3 regions of the Bacillus sp. URHA0034 genome follow, and region 1 is predicted to be linked to each of the others. Evidence: riboswitches for the same ligand, from Rfam matches in the RefSeq annotation. Region 1 holds a riboswitch; each other region holds the start of a gene.

The links. A riboswitch is a leader RNA that binds a small molecule or an ion and turns the genes downstream of it on or off. The one in region 1 is predicted to bind lysine.
Region 2: another riboswitch for lysine. It lies ahead of ACZ9EE_RS23290 (aspartate kinase); the one in region 1 lies ahead of ACZ9EE_RS26675 (amino acid permease).
Region 3: another riboswitch for lysine. It lies ahead of dapA (4-hydroxy-tetrahydrodipicolinate synthase); the one in region 1 lies ahead of ACZ9EE_RS26675 (amino acid permease).

The regions. Positions count from the first base shown of each region.
Region 1 is NZ_JBWCDK010000002.1:5,083,183-5,085,457, forward strand. It holds gene ACZ9EE_RS26675 (amino acid permease) at 1-995, opposite strand, end outside; lysine riboswitch at 1,151-1,340, opposite strand; gene ACZ9EE_RS26680 (YitT family protein) at 1,547-2,275, shown strand, end outside.
Region 2 is NZ_JBWCDK010000002.1:4,442,504-4,444,778, reverse strand. It holds gene ACZ9EE_RS23290 (aspartate kinase) at 79-1,299, opposite strand; lysine riboswitch at 1,579-1,756, opposite strand; gene uvrC (excinuclease ABC subunit UvrC) at 1,823-2,275, opposite strand, start outside.
Region 3 is NZ_JBWCDK010000002.1:5,618,524-5,620,798, forward strand. It holds gene ACZ9EE_RS29215 (SDR family oxidoreductase) at 1-367, opposite strand, end outside; gene dapA (4-hydroxy-tetrahydrodipicolinate synthase) at 449-1,336, opposite strand; lysine riboswitch at 1,459-1,637, opposite strand; gene ACZ9EE_RS29225 (CAP domain-containing protein) at 1,793-2,275, opposite strand, start outside.

The DNA.
Region 1 (2,275 bases):
AGCATTCGTGTGGATGCATACATTCCAGAGTTACCTGCTGACAATACAGCTGTTAAGATTACCGCGTTCATAACAGAAGCAGCGAATGCAATACCTGCTTTTTGGAAAACAAGTGTAAATGGGCTGACAGAAACGTCACCACTAGCCAAATTCCCATTTGTATACGGAATAAGAAGACCAATGACTAAAATTGCCAGAACATAAAATAAAAGGATACGCCAAAATACGGATTTAACTGCACGTGGTATTGATTTACTAGGATCATCGGTTTCGCCCGCGGCAACTCCTAATAGTTCAGTCCCTTGGAAAGAGAAACCTGCCGCCATAAAGATACCAAGCATTGCCATAAAACCGCCGTGGAAAGGAGCATCACCGACTGAAAAGTTTTTAAAGCCAATTGCATGATCGCCCATGATACCGAAAATCATCAAAGTACCTGTAATAATAAAAATAATAACTGTAACTACTTTAACTAGAGAGAACCAATACTCAGCTTCGCCAAATCCTTTTACAGAAAGATAGTTTAATAGGAACATAATGATTAAGAAAATAGCGCTCCAGACAAATGAAGGAGTATGAGGGAACCAAAATTTCATAATCATGGTGACAGCAGCTAATTCTGCTGCAATGGTAATCGCCCAGTTATACCAGTAATTCCAACCGAGGGCAAACCCAAGCGATGGGTCAACAAATTTTGTTGCATATGTGCTAAAGCTTCCGGCGACGGGCATGTATGCGCCCATTTCCGCTAAGCTTTGCATTAGGAAATAAACCATAACTCCAATGACAAGATAGGAAACAATGGCTCCACCAGGTCCGGCTGAGTGAATCGCACCACCGCTCGCAAGGAATAACCCAGTTCCAATTGTTCCACCGAGAGAAATCATCGTCAAATGACGAGATTTTAGGCTTCGTTTTAATTCATTTGAATCCTTTTTGGATGTATGTCTGCCTGTGTTAATATCTTCTAATGGTCTTGCTGTTTGCCGTTGCATAATAAGACTCCTTTGCTTTGTTATATAGTGCTGCTAACTTTGCACAAGTACCTGAATGGTCAGCCTGCGCTCACTAGTTCGAGAAGGAGTTTTGGAATAAAAAAATGCCATCGAAGCAGAATCGATGGCATTGTGAATACCCCGCATCATACCTTCCGAAAGATAGCTCAACACGTTTGCTTGGTAGGTTCAAACGTGACAGTTCTGTTCCTATTCGAAAACAGACCCAGCATGCTTTTACAGAGAACAAAGCACACTTCGGCAGTTTTTCCTTTCAAACGGAGTCAAGGATGTCTCTACATCTCATCTGTTTTACTAATAAAAACCGCGACCTCTACCTCACCGGTTTTGATGAGGATTTTACTATTCAATTAATATACTACTAAAGTATCATTAATCTCTTTAATATGTCAATGCGTTATTAAAAATCAATTAAATCCAGAATAGACAGATTATTTTTTCTATTGGAAAAAAACTATTAAGTTTACTTTGATTTAGAGAATCAGTATCATTTAAAAAAAAGAAAAAATTGGGATGCAGGAGGATTTGCCATGCAGATTATTGGAGTAATTGCCGGTTCCCTCATCGTAGTGGTGGCATTTAACCTTTTATTAATTCCTCACGCTGTATTAAGCAGCGGATTAAGCGGAATATCGATGATCTTAGGGATGATTACCCCATTAAATACGGGTTTGGCAAACTTTTTATTGAATTTACCACTCATCATTATTGGTTATAAGATGATTGGGAAAAAATTCATCATGAATACGATCGTTTCCGTGGTTATCATTTCTGTAGGCCTTTACCTAGTTCCTGTTTTTCCAATTGCGAAGGATTCCATTCTTTCATCCATTTTTGGAGGGATCTTAACAGGGCTTGGAGTAGGGATTGTCTTTCGTTCATCAGGCTCCACTGGCGGTTTTGACATTATTGGAATGATCGTGTCGCGAAAAAAGGATTTTCCAATAGGGGTATTACTTTCGGGTATGAACGCTGTTGTTATTGTGATAAGTGGGTTTCTATTTAATTGGGACGCAGCACTTAATACATTAGTATCTATTTATTTAACCGGAAAAGTAGTGGATGCTATTTATACGGACCATGCCAAATTAACGTTGATGATCATTACAGATAAGGGTCAAGAGTTGCGGGAACATTTACTAACCAACCTATATAGAGGTCTTACCATTATGGATGGGATTGGTGCATACTCCAATGATAAACGAAACATAATAATAACCGTTATTACTCGTTATGAATTGAATGAAGTGAAGAATCTA
Region 2 (2,275 bases), 640 kb from region 1:
TTATCAACGGTGTCAGGTTCCCTTTCGGTGCCTGACACCATTTTTACTTCCATTACTTCTTTTACTATTTTTACTATCTTATTGTTGTTTGCCTAGCTCGAATGCTGTGTGCAGGGCGTCGACTGCTTTTAACATATTTTTTTCTTCTACTACCGCAGAAACTTTAATTTCGGAAGTGCTGACCATTTTGATTTGAATGTCGTTCTCAGCAAGAACCTTAAACATTTTCGCTGCCACACCTGGATTGGAAATCATTCCTGAACCTACAATGGATACTTTAGCTAATTTATTTTCTGCATCCAACTGTTCATAACCAAGTTCAGTTTTATTATCTTCCAGTACCTTTAGTGTTTCTAATAGGTCATTTGTTTGGATTGAGAATGATAGATTAGCTGTACCGCCTTCAGTTGTGCTTTGAATAATAATATCTACGTTGAGATGATTTTGGGCTAGAGTTGTGAAAATAGTTGACAGACTTGTAATCGAGTTAGTTAAACCCAATACGCTAACTCTTGTAATTTCGTCCTCAAATGCCACTCCGCGTACCACTAAATTCTGTTCCATTGTTGCTTCCTCCTCGATTACTGTTCCTTCTTCTTTCTCCATGCTTGATCTAACAACAAGCTGTACTTTATAATTTTTAGCAAATTCTACTGCTCTCGGATGAAGCACACCTGCACCTAAATTGGCTAACTCGAGCATTTCATCATATGAAACTGATAATAGTTTTCGCGCATCTTTTATATATCTTGGATCGGTCGTAAACACTCCGGTTACATCTGTATAAATATCACACTTATCCGCTTTTAGTGCTGCTGCTAAAGCGACTGCGGTTGTATCTGATCCACCGCGGCCTAACGTTGTAATTTCTCCATCCTCAGTTATTCCCTGGAAGCCCGCAACAATGACAACCTTTCCAGATGAAACCTGAGCTTGAATAGCCTTTGTATCGATTTTCGCAATTCGGGCATTTCCATGTACAGGTTCAGTAACAATTCCTGCCTGCCAGCCTGTAAAGGATACGGCGTCCAGACCTTGTTGTTGTAACGCCATGGAAAGTAATGCAATCGTAACCTGCTCGCCTGTAGACAAAAGCATATCCATTTCACGCTTGCTAGGCTCCTTCGTTATATCCTTTGCCAAGCTTACAAGCTGGTCAGTTGACTTTCCCATCGCAGAAACGACAACAACAACATCATTGCCCCGCTCTTTCTCCTCTTTTACACATGCTGCAACATTTAAAATTCTTTCCACACTTCCAACGGAAGTGCCGCCAAATTTTTGTACAACTAAACCCATCTTTTTCCCCTACTTTCCATTTTGCTGTAACTAGTATGCTAGTAAATTAGAAAAGCGCAAGCGCCTTGGTCAGCCCCGACAAGCATAAGACGAGCCGGCCGAAAGGTTGCTTTTTAACCTTTTGGACGGATTGGCTTATGACCATCGAGGGGCTAGGCGCTGGAGCTAGACAATTCTCAAAGTCAAAAACTTTTATACTTTCGTATAAATTAAAAAAAGCAATGAGAAGGGTATCTCATTGCTTTTTGAACACGAACATAAAAATTCCTGTACAAATAACGTTAAGATAGCTCTCCAAGACATCGTCTTGACAATTCTGGATTTCTTCAATACAGAACCAGCAAAAAAAGGATATGAGTCCCTCTCTACTTCGGCGAACCTTCCCTTTCATGATCCTTCATCGAAGCTCATCCTTCTCAGAACCATTACTATTGAATTTCGCACCTCTACCTTCACTTTAGTACGATAAAGTGACTGATTAAATTTTCACCATTATAGCATGTTAAATTTTATATGACAATAATTATTGACGAAGTTTTTCGATTAATTCCTCTGCGACATTGGTTGGAATACCAAGGGCAGTAAATTCCTCTAGACTGGCTTCCTTCATCTTTTTCACAGAACCAAACTGTTTTAGCAATAATTTCTTACGTTTTTCACCAATTCCTGGAATATCGTCGAGTAATGATTGAAAGGCACTTTTCCCGCGAATTTGCCGGTGAAAGGTAATCGCAAAACGGTGGACTTCATCCTGAATCCGCTGCAGCAAATAAAACTCCTGGCTATTCCTCGCTAACGGCACAATTTGGAGCGGATTTCCATAAAGAAGCTGCGAAGTGCGGTGCTTCTCATCCTTCACAAGACCTGCCAACGGGACATCTAAGCCAAGCTCATTTTCTAGAACATCCCTAACTGCCTCAACATGTCCTTTCCCACCATCGATAATAATTAAATCAGGCAGCGGGAGATTTTCTTT
Region 3 (2,275 bases), 540 kb from region 1:
CGGCATTGGTCATGGCAATTACTCCAAAAAAGTTGGTTTCAAATTGACGCCGATAATCTTCTAATGACAGTTCTTCACTAAAACCGCCGATGGCAACACCAGCGTTGTTCACCAACACATCAATGTGAGAATAGTTTTCAAGGAATACTTTAAACTGACGGATCGAGTCACTTGAAGTAACATCCAAAGATGTAACGTGAATATATCCCTCCACTTGCTTTTCTTTGGCAACTTCGATTAAAGCCTTTGCTTTGTTCGTATCTCTCATTGTTGCAATCACCGTAAAACCCTTCAAGGCCAATTCAATTACGCACAGTAAACCAAAACCGCTCGACGAACCCGTTACAATTGCTGTCTTTCGATCCATTCCGATTCTCCTTTCAAAGAGGACAGATTTGTAGGGGAATTCCACAAAAACAGGCTGCCCTTAAAAGGCAGCCCTTGGGTTTTAACTTACACTTACATGTTTGTCAGCTGGGAGCAGCTTCTCTAATGTTAATTTTTCTTCGTCCGTTAATGGCACCAAAGGCAAGCGTACATCACCAACTCGGATGCCGGTCATATTTAGAGCGGCTTTCACTGGTGTTGGGTTTGGTGCTGCAAATAAGCCCTTCATCAGTGGGAGGAGTTTACGATGTGCAGCTGCAGCTTCCTCAAGCTGTCCATTTTTAAATTTCCTCACCATGTCCTGCATTTCGTTTCCAATAATGTGCGAAGCAACAGAAACTACTCCTGTTCCGCCAATGGATAATACTGGAAGAGTTAACCCATCATCGCCACTATAAAGGGAGAAATGATCAGGCGTCTTACTGATGATTTCTGCCATTGCATCTAAGCTGCCGCTTGCTTCTTTCACAGCTACAATATTGTGAATATTGGAGAGACGAACGACGCTATCGACAGACATGTTAACACCACAGCGTCCAGGGATATTATACAGCATAACCGGTAAAACAGTTGATTCGGCAATCGCTTTAAAATGTTGATAGATTCCTTCTTGTGATGGTTTGTTGTAATAAGGGACAACTAGTAAAATACCATCTACACCGGCTTCAGCAGCAAGCTTCGTTAATTGAATCGAAGCCCTTGTGTTGTTGGAGCCCGTACCCGCTATAACCGGAACCCGGCCGGCTGATTCCTCGACCACTAATTTAAATAAGGCTACTTTTTCTTCTGTTGTTAGAGTAGGAGACTCACCGGTTGTACCGGATACTACTAAGGCTTCTGTGCCATTTTCAATTAAATAGTTTACTAACAGTCTTGCGGCGTTAAAGTCTACATCACCATTCTGATCAAATGGTGTAACCATTGCGGTTAATACTTGGCCAAAATCCATTTTATCTCACCCTTTGTAATTTGATTAATAAATTAGAGGGGTAAGGCCATTCTGATGTCAACGCAAAACAGCAGCAACGAGGGGTCGCTGCTGCTGTAGAAACATCAAAATAAAGTTCCTATGCGTGAGATAGCCCTCCATATAGTTTCCTATATGACAATTCTGTGCTTATTCAACACAGAACCAGCTTCAAGACCAATGAGATCCTATCCGCTTCGGCAAATTCCCCTTTCCACCATTTTCATAGGACCTCATTATCCTCATATAGCGTACTGATGGTCTTTGCGCCTCTATCCTCACTTCAAAAGGTATTGAAGTAAGAAAATATGTAATTATTAGTAATATATCAAATTATTTTGATTTATTCAAGAAAAATAATTTGTCATTTTCTTGAAAGTGGAAGCAGAGGGACGGTTCTCTTGCTTCAAAGAGAGCAAGAGAACCGTCCCCGCGCTTTTATTTTGCATAGAAATTTTCTGTATAGTAGGGTTGCGATTCATTATTAAAGGCGACGCCAACACCTAGATACGTGTATCCTTGACGTAAAATATTTTCCCGATGCCCGAGTGAATTCATTAAGCCTTCATGGGCAAAAATACTGCTAAACTGCCCATATGCCAGGTTTTCTCCGGCTAAATGAAACACGATATGATCTGCAGCCATCCGGTCAAACGGTGATTGGCCCTTGAGATTGGTGTGATCAAAATAATGATTCACGGCCATATCTGTACTATGCTTGCGGGCGGTCGCTTGAACATGTTGATCCCATGTAAGGGTGGGAAGCTGGTGCTGGACCCGGGCGGCGTTGGTTAAATCAAATAATTGATACTCAAAGCCCTCTTTTAATTGCGAACTTGCTTTTGGATAGAGAGTAAGTTTCTTATTTTCTAGATTTTTGCTAATCAATTGGACGGCAGTAACTGTATCTCCTTGATGCTT